2 regions of the Streptomyces sp. NPDC005435 genome follow, and region 1 is predicted to be linked to the other one. Evidence: riboswitches for the same ligand, from Rfam matches in the RefSeq annotation. Region 1 holds a riboswitch; the other holds the start of a gene.
What was found. A riboswitch is a leader RNA that binds a small molecule or an ion and turns the genes downstream of it on or off. The one in region 1 is predicted to bind glycine.
Positions count from the first base shown of each region.

Region 2: it holds a riboswitch for glycine, as region 1 does, so the genes downstream of both, gcvP (aminomethyl-transferring glycine dehydrogenase) here and gcvT (glycine cleavage system aminomethyltransferase GcvT) in region 1, are expected to answer to the same signal.

Region 1 covers NZ_JBEXEQ010000012.1:47,731-55,306, forward strand. The annotation lists gene glyA (serine hydroxymethyltransferase) at 1-726, opposite strand, end outside; gene gcvH (glycine cleavage system protein GcvH) at 741-1,118, opposite strand; gene gcvT (glycine cleavage system aminomethyltransferase GcvT) at 1,271-2,404, opposite strand; glycine riboswitch at 2,556-2,654, opposite strand; gene AB0898_RS16975 (AAA family ATPase) at 2,832-3,497, shown strand; gene AB0898_RS16980 (enhanced serine sensitivity protein SseB) at 3,564-4,355, shown strand; gene AB0898_RS16985 (enhanced serine sensitivity protein SseB C-terminal domain-containing protein) at 4,434-5,252, shown strand; gene AB0898_RS16990 (ABC transporter permease) at 5,606-6,607, shown strand; gene AB0898_RS16995 (ABC transporter substrate-binding protein) at 6,678-7,576, shown strand, end outside.
Region 2 covers NZ_JBEXEQ010000009.1:7,262-14,837, forward strand. The annotation lists gene AB0898_RS13050 (MerR family transcriptional regulator) at 1-487, shown strand, start outside; gene AB0898_RS13055 (bifunctional nuclease family protein) at 574-1,047, shown strand; gene AB0898_RS13060 (MerR family transcriptional regulator) at 1,324-2,004, shown strand; gene AB0898_RS13065 (DNA polymerase IV) at 2,073-3,524, shown strand; gene AB0898_RS13070 (PRC-barrel domain-containing protein) at 3,437-3,817, opposite strand; glycine riboswitch at 3,938-4,032, shown strand; gene gcvP (aminomethyl-transferring glycine dehydrogenase) at 4,207-7,092, shown strand; gene AB0898_RS13080 (TOBE domain-containing protein) at 7,174-7,576, opposite strand, start outside.

The sequences.
Region 1 (7,576 bases):
GAGGATGATGCCGCCGCGCGGACCGCCGAGCGTCTTGTGCGTGGTGGAGGTCACCACGTCCGCGTGCTCGACCGGGTTCGGGTGCAGCCCCGCCGCGACCAGACCGGCGAAGTGCGCCATGTCGACCCACAGGTACGACCCGGCCTCGTCCGCGATCCGGCGGAACTCCGCGAAGTCCAGCTGACGCGGGTACGCCGACCAGCCCGCGATGATCACCTTGGGGCGGTGCTCCTTGGCGAGCCGCTCGACCTCGGCCATGTCGACGAGGCCGGTCTCCGCGTCCACGTGGTACGCGACCACGTCGAACTGCTTGCCGGAGAAGTTCAGCCGCATCCCGTGGGTGAGGTGGCCGCCGTGCGCGAGGTCCAGGCCGAGGATGGTGTCCCCGGGCTGGGCCAGCGCGAACAGCGCCGCCTGGTTCGCGGAGGCGCCCGAGTGCGGCTGGACGTTGGCGTACTCGGCGCCGAACAGCTCCTTCACCCGGTCGATGGCGATCTGCTCGGCCACGTCGACGTGCTCGCAGCCGCCGTAGTAGCGGCGGCCCGGGTAGCCCTCGGCGTACTTGTTGGTCAGGACGGAGCCCTGCGCCTCCATCACCGCGAGCGGCGCGAAGTTCTCGGAGGCGATCATCTCGAGGGTGGACTGCTGGCGGCGCAGCTCGGCGTCGACCGCGGCGGCGACCTCGGGGTCCAGCTCGTGCAGGGGCGTGTTCAGGACGTCAGTCATACGGCTCCGGCTCCTCAGCCTGCGGTGTAGGCGGTGTACTCGTCGGCGGAGAGCAGCTCCTCGGGCTTCTCCGCGGCGCGCACCTTGAACAGCCAGCCGCCCTCGAAGGGCGCGGAGTTCACCAGGGCGGGGTCGTCGACGACGTCCTGGTTGATGTCCGTGATCTCACCGGTGACCGGCGAGTACAGCTCCGAGACCGACTTGGTGGACTCCAGCTCGCCACAGGACTCGCCCGCGGTCACCGTGTCGCCGACCTCGGGGAGCTGGACGAAGACCACGTCGCCGAGCGCGTTGGCCGCGTGCTCGGTGATGCCGACCGTCGAGACGCCGTCCTCGGCGTCGGACAGCCACTCGTGCTCCTTGGTGTAGCTCAGCTGCTGCGGGTTGCTCATGACCTGAATTCTCCTGTACGCGACGGCGTGCTGGACGGACGAAGGGGACGGAAACCGCTGATGAGCGGGGAAAATGTGCGCAGGGTCACGCCGGTGTGCCACCGGCGGCGGTCCCGGCCGGCGGCCGCTTCCCGGTCCCCGCGCGGTGGTGGTTACTTCCGGCGCTTGTAGAACGGCAGCGCCACGACCCGGTACGGCTCGTGGCTGCCCCGGATGTCCACGCCGACGCCCTCGGTGCCCGGGGCCGCGTGCGCCGCGTCCACGTAGGCCATGGCGATCGGGCTGCCCAGGGTGGGGGAGGGGGCGCCGGAGGTCACCTCGCCGATCACCTCGCCGCCCGCGACGACGGCGTACCCGGCGCGCGGCACCCGGCGGCCCTCGGCGATCAGGCCGACCAGCACGCGCGGCGGGTTCTGCTCGGCGCGCCCGGCGGCCTCCTCCAGCGCGGCGCGGCCCACGAAGTCGCCGTCCTTGGCGAACTTCACGACCCGGCCGAGACCGGCGTCGAACGGGGTCAGCTCCCGGGTCAGCTCGTGGCCGTACAGCGGCATGCCCGCCTCAAGACGCAGGGTGTCGCGGCAGGACAGCCCGCACGGGACCAGGCCGGACGCCTCGCCCGCCTTGGTCAGCGCCTGCCACAGCTCCACCGCGTGCTCCGGCTTCACGAACAGCTCGAAGCCGTCCTCGCCGGTGTAGCCGGTGCGGGCGATCAGCGCGGGGACGCCCGCGACCGTGCCGGGGAGCCCGGCGTAGTACTTGAGGTTGTCCAGGTCCGCGTCGGTCAGCGACTTGAGGATCGCGGGGGACTCGGGGCCCTGGACGGCGAGCAGCGCGTAGGCGTCGCGGTCGTCGCGGACCTCGGCGTCGAAGCCCGCCGCGCGCTCGGTCAGGGCGTCGAGGACGACCTGGGCGTTGGAGGCGTTGGCCACGACCATGTACTCGGAAGAAGCGGCCCCGGTCTCACCGAGGCGGTAGACGATCAGGTCGTCCAGGATGCCGCCGTCGGCCTGGCAGATCATGGTGTAGCGGGCGCGGCCGGGACCGACCGAGGCGATGTCGCCGACCAGGGCGTAGCCGAGGAGCGCGGCCGCGTCGGGGCCGGTCACGGTGATCTCGCCCATGTGCGAGAGGTCGAAGAGACCGGCCCGGGTGCGCACCGCCACGTGCTCGTCCCGCTCGGAGCCGTAGCGCAGGGGCATGTCCCAGCCGGCGAAGTCGGTCATGGTCGCGCCGAGCGCGCGGTGCACGGCGTCGAGCGCGGTGTGACGGGGTTCGGTGCTGTTCATCGGTCGGTCGTCTCCCAGGGCAACGGGGATGGGGCGAGGAACGTTCCTCCCCATCTGTCATCGGAACCTGAGAGGTTCGCCATGACCGCACGGTCACGGTTTGCACCTTGGGTGGAGCCACTGCCGGCAGCGGCCCGCTTTTCAGATGTGCCTCGCCCGCGCGGTACGGGGCCTGAGAGATTCAAGGGAGGGACTTGCTCCTTCGGCGCCCCGGCAGACGTACTGCCAGGGACTCTCCCGCGCGGATTCAAGCGGCCGGTATGCAGTTGGCGGCCACATCATCGCACGGCGATCGCCGCCGTTGAAGGGGCGGCCGCCTGTGACCGGACCGTGGCAGTACGGGCACGGAACCACCGACTTACCGCATTACCTTCTCTTTACATTCGATGGGCAAGGGATTACCGAACCCAAGGGGAGGACGATCACGGTGAACAGGACTCCGGCGTACGCCACCACCGGCCTGGCGGTGCCGAGCCAGCCCTCCGCCCCGGCGCGGGAACGCCGGGCCGCCACCCGTCCGGCCCCGCTCGTGCGCGACCTGCGCGAACGCGCCGGCGCCACGCCCCGCGAACTCCGCTTCGGGCCGGAGGACCTCGTGGTCGTCACCGGGCTGCCCGGCAGCGGCAAGTCCACCCTCATGCACCGCACCGTCCCCGGCCGCCGCGTCGACTCCCAGGACACCCGCGACCGCTGGCAGACCCGCCTGGCCGCCCTGCCGTACGCGCTCTACCGCCCCCTGGTCCGCCTCGCCCACTACGCCGGGCTGCGCCGCGCGCTGGCCACCGGCGAGGGCGTCGTCGTGCACGACTGCGGCACCCAGCCCTGGGTGCGCGCCTGGCTCGCCCGCGAGGCCCGCCGCAGGGGCGCCGCCCTCCATCTGGTCCTGCTCGACGTGGACGCGGGCGCCGCCCGCCGGGGCCAGCGCGAGCGCGGCCGGGGCGTCTCCCGCTACGCCTTCGGCCGGCACCGGCACGCCACCGGCCGGCTGCTGCGCGCGGTGGAGCGCGGCGAACTGCCCGCCGGCTGCGCCTCGGTGGTGCTCCTGGACCGCGCCGCGGCGGACCGCCTCAGCCGGATCGACTTCGCGGCGTGAGGTCCGCCGCCCGCACCGGATAGCCTTCTGCACCACAGCATGGTTTTCCCGGCAGGCGGTAGGAACATGGACTTCCCGGCGGACTTTCCCGCGGACTTCCCGGCACAGGCGCACCCCCAGCCGCACGGCGGCTGGCCCGGCAACGAACTGGAGGAGGTGCTCTCGGCCTCCCTCGGCGTGCCCTCGGCGGGCGCGCGGATCGTCGAGGTGCTCTCCCGCAGCTTCGTGTGGATCCCGCTGCCCAACGGCGGCAGCCCGCAGAGCGGTTCGCTCGATCTGCCCTCCGTGGAGATCGAGGGCCAGGTGTTCATCCCGGTCTTCAGCTCCGAGGAACAGTTCCGCCAGTCCCCGGGCGCCCATCTCCCCTTCACCGTCGCCCCGGCCGTGGAATTCGCGCGCGGGCTGCCGCCGCAGGCGGGCATCGTGCTCAACCCCGGTGGCGTGGTGGGCGTTCCGCTGCCGCCCGAGGCGGTGGCCGAGCTGTGCCGGTCCGACCGCACGGTGCTCGACGGTCCGGCGGGCGGCGCCCGGGTCCGGCTGTTCGAGCCCGACTGGCAGGAGGACCCGGTGGACTTCCTCGCCGCCGCCTCCGCCGAGTTCGCGGCCACGGGCGTCGTCGTCACGGCCCGGCGCTGCCTCGCCGCCATCGAGACGGCCGACCCCGTCCTCTTCGTCGGCGTCGAACTCTCCCAGTGGGAAGGCGACTTGCGCGACCGCCCGCTGGAGGCGCTGGAGCGCGCCCTCGCCCTGTCCCCGGCCCCCTGGCCCGTCAACCTCGTCCTCCTGGACGTGGCCCAGGACCCGGTCGGCGACTGGCTGAAGACGAACGTGCGGCCGTTCTACCAGTTCGGCAATTAGTCACTCATAGGGATACCGGCGATCGCCGCTTAAGCTGTCCTCCACACTGGGGCAAGAATCGAAGGGGCGGTAAGACAGGTGAGCGCGAGCCCGAGCGCCGGCGTCGAACACACACTCCGCCAGGTCACCCCCGGCCGCTACGACGCCTACGAGGCACTGCTGCGCGCCCTCGCCACCCCCTCGACAGGCCAGATCTGGATGCTGCTCTGGCACGGCCAGGCCGGCTCCCCGGACGCGCAGTACGGGAACATGGAGGTCGACGGCTTCGGCTACGCCCCCTGTGTGACCTCCGCGCAGGAGCTGTCGGCCAGCGGCTGGAGCCGGTCGTACGAGGTGGTCGACGGCCTCGACGTGGCCCGCACCCTCTACCCCGACCACTACGGCCTCTGGCTCAACCCGCACGCCCCCGGCGGCGGCGTCGGCATCCCCTGGCTGGACCTGCGCCGCATCGCCACGGGCCTGGACCGCCAGCCCGCAGGTCCGCTCAGCATGTCCGAACCCGCCATCGGCGTACCGGCGTTCTACGCCCTGCTCGCGCAGAACGCCCACCGCACCCCCGCCCTGCGCTCGCTGCGCCGGGCCTGGGTGCAGCCCGCGCTCGGCGCGCCGTACCTCGCCATCGGCCTGGACGTGTACGAGACGACCCCGGCGGCGGTCGACTCGGTGCGGGCGATGATGCAGCAGTCCATCGGCGCGGTGCCCGACGGGCTGCCCGTCTCGACGGTCGCGATGACCGACGACTACGACCCGGTCGTGATGTGGATGCGCGCCAACGCGCGCCCGTTCTACGACCGCGAGGCCCACGTCGTCGCGTCCCCGCCCCAACTCCCGCCCGCCGTAAGGCCTCAGGCGCCCGCGGCCGGGTACGGCTACCCACCGGTGCGCGGCGGTTACTGAGCAACAGGCCCTCTACGGAGGGCCTTTGGTTTTCCGCGAGCAAAATTTACCCAGCGGAAACACAAAGACACATCTGGAACGTGTCGTTCCACCCCAACCGCGTGGGATTGCCGGTCTGTCCCAACTGGCCACGATTCGAAGATGGTTACCCACGGACCGGGTAACGGAAACCCCCTTCAGTGGATCACGGTTGCGCATCCTTTCCCCGTCAGGACTGGCGGGCGATCATGACGGCACTGAAGACTCCCGAACAGAACACGAGGTGGAGATCTTGTGTTCGAGTGCAAGTCGACATAGCCGCAATCCGCGGCAGGCACAGGCCGGTCACCACCGGCGAGAGGGGTCGGGTCACTGTGACCGCACCGATCGAGACCACCGGGGCGGCGGCCGAAGCACAGCCGGGAGCTGTGCTCGACGGCGCCGGCAAGGGGAAGGTCGAGGGTCGCTCTCTCGGGCGGATCGCCTGGGAGCGCCTGAAGCGGGACAAGCTCGCCCTGACGGGCGGCACCGTGGTCCTCCTGCTGATCCTGGTGGCCCTGCTCGCGCCGGTGATCGCCGGACTGGTCGGGCAGGACCCCGACGTCCACAACGAGAAGCTGATCGACCCGCTGTTCGGCACCCCCACGGGCTCCTTCGGCGGCATCAGCGGCGAGCACCTGCTGGGCGTCGAGCCGGTCAGCGGCCGCGACATCTTCGCGCGCATCCTCTACGGCTCCCAGATCTCGCTCCTGGTGGGCTTCATGTCCGCCGTGGTGGCGATCATCCTCGGCACCGTGCTCGGCATCCTCGCCGGTTTCTTCGGCGGCTGGGTCGACTCCCTCGTCAGCCGGATCATGGACGGCCTGCTGGCCTTCCCGCAGCTGCTCTTCATCATCGCGCTGGTCTCCGTCATGCCGAACGACATGCTGGGCCTGCACGGCACCGGCGTGCGCGTCTTCGTGATGATCCTGGTCATCGGCTTCTTCGGCTGGCCCTACATCGGCCGCGTGGTGCGCGGCCAGACGCTCTCGATGCGTGAACGCGAGTACGTCGAGGCGGCCCGTTCGCTCGGCGCCGGGCGGTTCTACATCCTCTTCAAGGAACTGCTGCCCAACCTCGTGGCGCCCATCATCGTGTACACGACGATGATGATCCCGACGAACATCCTCACGGAGGCGGCGCTCAGCTTCCTCGGCGTGGGCGTCAAGCCGCCGACCGCCTCGTGGGGACAGATGCTCTCCAACGCCATCGACTACTACGACTCGGACCCCACGTACATGGTGGTGCCCGGTCTGGCGATCTTCATCACCGTCCTTGCGTTCAACCTCTTCGGCGACGGCGTGCGTGACGCGCTGGACCCGAAGGGCTCCCGCTGAACGGCCCTACCCCAAGCGACCCGTGGCACCTGGCACGGGGTCTTTCATCCAATCCGGAGGATCCGAGATCGTGACTACCCAACGCACCTCAGGGCGGCGCAAGCAGGCCCTTGCCGCTGCCGTAGTGGTCGCCGGCCTGCTGACCACGGCGGCGTGCGGCGGTGGCAAGGACGACAACAGCGGTTCGAAGGCCGGCGCGCCCGGCTTCGACGCCGCCAACAACAAGGTGGCCCAGGCGTCGCTCGCCAAGAAGGGCGGCGAGCTGAAGTTCGCGGCCACTCAGGACGCCGACTCGTACGACACCACCCGTGGCTACTACGGCTTCGCATGGAACTTCATGCGCTTCTACAGCCGCCAGCTGGTCACCTACAAGACCGAGCCGGGCGCCACGGGCGCGCAGCTGCAGCCCGACCTCGCCACCGACATGGGCAAGGTCTCGGACGACGGCAAGACCTACACGTTCACCCTGCGCGACGGGGCCACGTGGGAGGACGGCAAGCCGGTCACGTCCAAGGACGTCAAGTACGGCATCGAGCGCCAGTGGGCCCAGGACGTCCTCTCGGGCGGCCCGGTCTACCTGAAGAACGTGCTCGACCCGAAGAACAAGTACAAGGGTCCCTACAAGGACTCCGCCAAGGACCACCTGGGCCTGAAGGCGATCGACACGCCCGACGACAAGACGATCGTCTTCCACCTGCCCGAGGCCAACTCGGACTTCCTGCAGATGATCGCGCTGCCCTCGGCCTCGCCGGTGCGCCAGGACAAGGACACCAAGTCCAAGTACGGCCTGCACCCGTTCTCCAACGGCCCGTACAAGTTCCAGTCCTACGAGCCGGGCAAGGGCCTCCTCCTCGTCCGCAACGCGGCCTGGAAGAAGTCGTCGGACCCGTTCCGCAAGGCGCTCCCGGACAAGATCAGCGTCAAGCTGTTCACCAACGCCAACGACATGGACCAGCGTCTGATCGCCGG
Region 2 (7,576 bases), on a different contig from region 1:
GAAGGTGATCCGCGAGCATCTGGACGCCATGGAGCGCGGCGAGGCGGTCCAGCTGCCCGTCGTAGGACGCCAGCGCTCCGCCGAGGACATGGCGGACGAGCAGGCCGAGGTGCCCACGGTGGCCCGGATCGGCCGGGACGAGCTGCTGTCGGCCGCCGGCATCGACGAGGGCGAGCTGCGGGAGTGGGAGTCGTACGGGCTCATCGCCCCCCTGGCGGACGGGGTCTACGACGCCGAGTCCGTCACGGTGGCGGCCCTCGTGGCCGAGCTGGGCGGGTTCGGGATCGAGCCGCGCCATCTGCGGCTGATGAAGGCGGCGGCCGAACGCGAGGCGGGCCTGGTGGACCAGGTGGTGGCGCCGCTCAAGCGCCACCGCAACCCGCAGACCAGGGCGCATGCCGAGGCGCGTACCAAGGAGCTGGCGGCGCTCACCATGAAGCTGCACGCGGCCCTGGTGAAGTCCGCGCTGGGGGTCCGGCTGCCCTGAGCGAGGGGCCCCGAGGGGGGACCGGATCGCCCACCTGTTCCCGGCCCGACTACCCAAACGTCCCGGGCACGGCCTAGGGTTGCTGTGTGAACGAGCTCGATGTCGTAGGTGTCCGGGTCGAAATGCCCTCCAACCAACCGATCGTGCTCCTGCGCGAAGTGGGAGGCGACCGCTACCTCCCCATCTGGATCGGGCCCGGGGAGGCGACGGCGATCGCCTTCGCCCAGCAGGGCATGGCCCCCGCGCGGCCGCTGACGCACGACCTGTTCAAGGACGTGCTGGAGGCCGTCGGTCAGGAGCTGACCGAAGTGCGCATCACGGATCTGCGTGAGGGCGTCTTCTACGCGGAGCTGGTGTTCGCCAGCGGGGTCGAGGTGAGCGCGCGTCCGTCCGACGCCATAGCGCTGGCCCTGCGCACCGGCACGCCGATCTACGGGAGTGACGGGGTGCTCGACGATGCGGGCATCGCCATCCCGGACGAGCAGGAGGACGAGGTGGAGAAATTCCGCGAGTTCCTCGACCAGATCTCGCCCGAGGACTTCGGCACCAGCAGCCAGTGAGACACCGGCGCGGACCCCGTGGTCAGAAGGCCACGAGGGCGCCCGGTGCCGCCGTGCGACAGCGCCGGCGGCGCTGTCACGAGCGGGCAATTGCCAACGGCTCGTGAGAGCGTCCTACGACCCCTCGCGAGCGCATTCGGCTAGCCTTTCCCCGCGGTGGGACACGAGAAACCACTCTCAGGGTGATTATCACTCGGCGTGCCGAGTGTGGCGATCGTTGACGCACCCCTGGTGACTGCCTACCGTCGAGATGGCAGGTCAAGGACGGAGGTCGGCGTGAGAACCAGCGGCGACGGTACGGCTGGGGGCGCCCCCGGAAACGGGTTCGGGGCGAGCGGTCCGTACCCTCCCCCAAGCTCGCGGCTCCGCCCGAGCGGCGGGTATCCCCAGCCCAGTGGTACGGCGGAACCCGCTTCGCAGCGGCCGACGGCGGTGCCCGACGGCGAGGGGGTGGAGACGGCGGCCGAGGAGATCGGTTACCGCGGGCCCACGGCCTGCGCGGCGGCCGGCATCACCTATCGGCAGCTCGACTACTGGGCCCGCACCGGCCTGGTGGAGCCGAGCGTGCGGCCCGCCCATGGATCGGGCACCCAGCGGCTGTACAGCTTCCGGGACGTGGTCGTCCTCAAGATCGTCAAGCGCTTCCTGGACACCGGTGTCTCGCTGCAGAACATCCGTTCGGCGGTACAGCACCTCAGGGACCGCGGCTTCCGCGACCTGGAGCGCATGACGCTGATGAGCGACGGCGCCACGGTCTACGAGTGCACCTCCCCGGACGAGGTCCACGCCCTGCTCCAGGGCGGCCAGGGCATCTTCGGCATCGCCGTCGGCGTGGTGTGGCGGGACGTGGAGAGCGCGCTGTCCCAGCTGCACGGCGAGCGCGTCGACACCGGCGAGACGCTGATCGGGCACAACCCGGCGGACGAACTGGCCAGGCGGCGCAACCGGGCGGTCTGAGCCCGCGGAAAACGCACTCCGGCGCCGGGTGACCGGCGTTGTCAGTGGTGTGGTGCACCATCGGACATGTGAGAGCCGCGCCGACGATCCTCCATCTCGACATGGACGCCTTCTACGCCTCGGTGGAGCAGGCGTCCAAGCCGAGCCTGCGCGGCAAGGCGGTCGTGGTGGGCGGTCTGGGGCCGCGCGGAGTGGTGGCCACGGCGTCGTACGAGGCGCGGGTGTTCGGGGTGCACTCGGCGATGCCGACGGCGCAGGCGCGCAGACGGGCGCCGAACGCCGCGTACCTCACCCCGCGCTTCACCGTCTACCGGGCGATCAGCGAGCAGGTGATGGCCCTGCTGCGCGAGCTGTCGCCGCTGGTGGAGCCGCTGAGCCTGGACGAGGCGTTCGTGGACCTGGAGGCCGCGGGGACGGCCTGGGACGAGCCGTCGGCGCGCGCGGCCGGGGTCAGGCTGCGCGCCGACATCCGGGAGGCCACCGGACTGACGGGCTCGGTCGGGCTCGCCGCCTCCAAGATGCTCGCGAAGATCGCCTCCGAGCGGGCCAAGCCCGACGGACTGTGCCTCATAGAACCCGGCACCGAGCGCGCCCTCCTCGGCCCGATGCCGGTGCGGACCCTGCCCGGGGTCGGCCCCGCCACCGGCGACCATCTGCGCCGGGCCGGCATCACCACCGTGGACGAGCTGGCCGAGGCCGGTGAGGACGAACTGGTCCGGCTGCTCGGCAAGGCGCACGGACACGCCCTGTACGCGATGGCGCTGGCCCGCGACGACCGGCCCGTGGTCGCCGAGCGCGAGGCCAAGTCGGTCTCCGTCGAGGACACCTACGACGTGGACATCCACGACCGGCCGAGAATCGGCCTGGAGGTGCGGCGGCTCGCCGACCGCTGCGTACGCCGGCTGCGCGGTGCCGGGCTGTCCGGCCGCACCATCGTGCTCAAGGTGCGGCGCTACGACTTCTCGACGCTGACCCGCTCCGAGACGCTGCGCGGGCCCACGGACGACCCTGCGGTGATCCGGGAGGCGGCCGCGCGGCTCCTGGAGTCCGTCGACACCACCGGCGGGGTGCGGCTGCTCGGCGTCGGCGTCACCGGTCTGGCCGATTACACCCAGGAGGATCTGTTCGCGCAGGCCGCGGGGGAGCTGGCCGCCGAAGCGCCCGAGGAGGCCGTGCCCGAGCCGCTTCCGGCCGCGCCGGACACTTCTCCGGAGCGGCAGTGGCGGCCGGGCCAGGACGTACGGCACGCCGAGCACGGGCCCGGCTGGGTGCAGGGCAGCGGGCTCGGCCGGGTCACGGTGCGCTTCGAGACGCCGTACTCCTCGGCGCCCGGCCGGGTGCGGACCTTCTGGACCGACGACCCGGAGCTGGTGCCGGCCGACCCGTTGCCGCTGGTGGCGGGGGAGAGCGAGGGGGAGCGGGAGGGAGGGGGTCAGGCGTCCTCGGTGCCCGCGAGCTTGCCGAAGTCGCGGTCGGGGACCCGGGGAGCGGTGGGGGAGGCGGACACGTCGAGGCCGTAGTGGTGGTAGAGCTGGAGTTCCTGCTCGGGGGAGAGGTGGCGGCCCACCCCGAAGTCCGGGGCGTCCTTGATGAGCGCGCGTTCGAAGGGGACGTGGAGGGTGCCCTCGACCAGTTCGCTCGGTTCGAGCGGGACGAAGGCGTCGCGGGAGAAGAGTCCGGTGCGTATGGCGGCCCACTCGGGCACGCCCGTGGCGTCGTCGAGATACACCTCGTCGATGGTGCCTATCTTGGTGCCGTTGCGGTCGAACGCCTTGCGGCCGATCAGATTGCGCGGATCAATGTCGGTCTGCACGGTCGCGCTCCCTCCACGTGGTCCCAACTCATCCGTTAGCACTACAAAAGAGCAGAATGAGCGTGGCGGCCACTCGAACGCCGCGGGTCACGGCCCCGCTGGTACCCTGACAACGGCTGCCGACCCCGTGCGGGAGAGTCCTCCGAGCAAGTCGGAGGCGCCGAAGGAGCAACTCCTCCCCGGAATCTCTCAGGCCCCCGTACCGCACGGACGAGGTCACTCTGGAAAGCAGGGCGGGCGTCCAGGCTCCCGCCCTCACCGACGGTGAAAGCCGGGGCCCTCGGGCATCCGGTGAAGCTCTCAGGTATGAGATGACAGAGGGGGAGGCCGGTGGGCACCCGCGCCGAGGTGCCCCTCGCAGGTCGCGCCAGACCAGGAGGCCTCCGCACATGACCGCCCCTCGCATTCCGCTCTCCGCACTCGAAGCGGGCATCCCCTTCGAGCAGCGCCACATCGGGCCCGACCACGAGGCACGGGCCAAGATGCTCGCGCAGGTCGGCTACGGCTCCCTCGACGAGCTGACCGCCGCCGCCGTCCCGGACGTCATCAAGAACGCCGACGCCCTCGACCTGCCGGACGCCCGCACCGAGGCCGAGGTGCTCGCGGAACTGCGTTCCCTCGCGGACCGCAACCAGGTCCTCGGCTCCATGATCGGCCTCGGCTATCACGGCACCTTCACCCCGCCGGTGATCCTGCGCAACGTCATGGAGAACCCGGCCTGGTACACCGCCTACACGCCGTACCAGCCGGAGATCTCCCAGGGCCGCCTCGAGGCCCTGCTGAACTTCCAGACGATGGTCGCCGAGCTGACCGGGCTGCCCACCTCCGGCGCCTCCCTGCTCGACGAGGGCACCGCCGCCGCCGAGGCCATGGCGCTCTCCCGGCGCATGGGCAAGAACAAGAAGGGCCTCTTCCTGGTCGACGCGGACACGCTGCCGCAGACCGTCGCCGTCATCGAGACGCGCGCCGAGCCGACCGGCGTCGAGGTCGTCGTCGCCGACCTCAGCGAGGGCATCCCGGCCGAGCTGGCCGCCCGTGACATCACCGGCGTCCTGCTCCAGTACCCCGGTGCCTCCGGTGCCGTACGCGACCTGAAGCCGGTGATCGAGCAGGCGCACGGGCTGGGCGCGCTCGTCACCGTCGCCGCCGACCTGCTCGCCCTCACCCTGCTCACCTCGCCCGGCGAGCTGGGCGCGGACATCGCCATCGGCACCACCCAGCGCTTCGGCGTGCCCATGGGCTTCGGCGGCCCGCACGCCGGCTACATGGCGGTGCACGAGAAGTTCGCCCGCAGCCTGCCCGGCCGGCTCGTCGGCGTCTCCGTGGACGCGGACGGCCACAAGGCCTACCGGCTCGCACTGCAGACCCGTGAGCAGCACATCCGCCGCGAGAAGGCCACCAGCAACATCTGCACCGCGCAGGTGCTGCTCGCCGTCATGGCCGGGATGTACGCCGTCTACCACGGCCCCGACGGCCTGCGCACGATCGCCCGCCGCACCCACCGTTACGCCGCGATCCTCGCCGAGGGCCTGACGGCGGGCGGCGTCGAGATCGTCCACGGCGCCTACTTCGACACGCTCACCGCGCGCGTGCCCGGCACGGCCGCCGATGTCGTCGGCGCCGCGCGCAAGGGCGGGGTCAACCTGCGCCTGGTCGACGCCGACCACGTCTCGCTCGCCTGCGACGAGACAACCAACCGCGCCCAGGTCGCCGCCGTGTTCGCCGCGTTCGGCGTCGAGGGCGACATCGAGGCGCTGGACGCGGCCGCCGCCGAGGCACTGCCCGAGGCCCTGCTGCGCACCGACGACTACCTCACCCACCCGGTCTTCCACGAGCACCGCTCCGAGACGGCCATGCTGCGCTACCTGCGCAAGCTGTCCGACCGCGACTACGCGCTCGACCGGGGCATGATCCCGCTCGGCTCCTGCACCATGAAGCTGAACGCGACCACCGAGATGGAGCCGGTCACCTGGCCCGAGTTCGGCCAACTGCACCCCTTCGCGCCCGCCGACCAGGCCGAGGGCTACCTCACCCTCATCCACGAGCTGGAGGACCGCCTCGCGGAGGTCACCGGCTACGACAAGGTCTCCCTCCAGCCCAACGCCGGTTCCCAGGGCGAGCTGGCCGGACTGCTGGCCGTGCGCGCCTACCACCGCGCCAACGGCGACGAGCAGCGCACCGTCTGCCTCATCCCGTCCTCCGCGCACGGCACCAACGCCGCGAGCGCCGCGATGGCCGGCATGAAGGTCGTCGTCGTCAAGACCGCCGAGGACGGCGAGATCGATGTCGAGGACCTGCGCGCCAAGATCGAGCAGCACCGCGACCAGCTGTCCGTGCTGATGATCACCTACCCGTCGACGCACGGCGTCTTCGAGGAGTACGTTGCCGACATCTGCGCCCAGGTGCACGACGCGGGCGGCCAGGTGTACGTCGACGGCGCCAACCTCAACGCGCTGGTCGGCCTCGCCAAGCCCGGCCACTTCGGCGGCGACGTCTCCCACCTGAACCTGCACAAGACGTTCTGCATCCCGCACGGCGGCGGCGGCCCGGGCGTCGGCCCGGTGGCCGTACGGTCGCACCTCGCGCCGTACCTGCCCAACCACCCGCTCCAGCCGGCCGCCGGTCCGGAGACGGGCGTCGGCCCCATCTCGGCGGCGCCGTGGGGCAGCGCGGGCATCCTGCCGATCTCCTGGGCGTACGTCCGCCTCATGGGCGGCGAGGGGCTCAAGCGCGCCACCCAGGTCGCCGTGCTCTCCGCGAACTACGTCGCCAAGCGCCTGGAGCCGCACTACCCGGTGCTCTACACCGGCCCCGGCAACCTCGTCGCGCACGAGTGCATCATCGACCTGCGCCCGCTCACCAAGGCGACCGGCGTCAGCGTGGACGACGTGGCCAAGCGCCTCATCGACTACGGCTTCCACGCCCCGACCATGTCCTTCCCGGTGGCCGGCACGCTGATGATCGAGCCGACCGAGTCGGAGGACCTGGCCGAGCTGGACCGGTTCTGCGACGCGATGATCGCGATCCGCGCCGAGATCGAGAAGGTGGGCTCCGGCGTGTGGTCCGCCGACGACAACCCGCTGCGCGGCGCCCCGCACACCGCGGCGGCCCTCGGCGGCGAGTGGGCGCACCCGTACAGCCGCGAGGAGGCCGTCTTCCCGGCCGGTGTCTCGGCGGCCGACAAGTACTGGCCGCCGGTGCGCCGTATCGACCAGGCCTTCGGTGACCGCAACCTGGTGTGCTCCTGCCCGCCGCCGGACGCGTACGAGGACTGAGTCCGTACACACCCGAGGGGCGGCTCCCGGTCCGTGGATCCTGTGGATTCACGGACCGGGAGCCGCCCCTCGGCGTCTTTCTCAGACGGTGGCCAGCGAGACCTCCGTCGACTTGATCAGCGCGACCACGTCGGAGCCCGTCGTCAGCTTCAACTCCTCCACCGACTCGTGGGTGATGGCGGAGGTCAGCTCGGCGCCCGGCACCGCGATCTTCACCGCGGCCATGGCCTCGCCGGTGGCGATGTCCGTGATGGTGCCCGCGAGCTGGTTGCGGATCGAGATGTGGTGCACGGGCTCGGTGGCGAGCGAGACCTCCGTCGCCTTCACCAGGGCGCGCACCGACGTGCCCTCGCGAAGGCCCAGGTCCTCGGCGGCCTCCAGGGTGATCGCCGCGGTGATGTCCTGACCGCCGGTCAGCCGGACTTTGACGGTCGCCATGACCTCGCCGGAATGGACCGCCGTGACGGTGCCGGGAAGCTGGTTG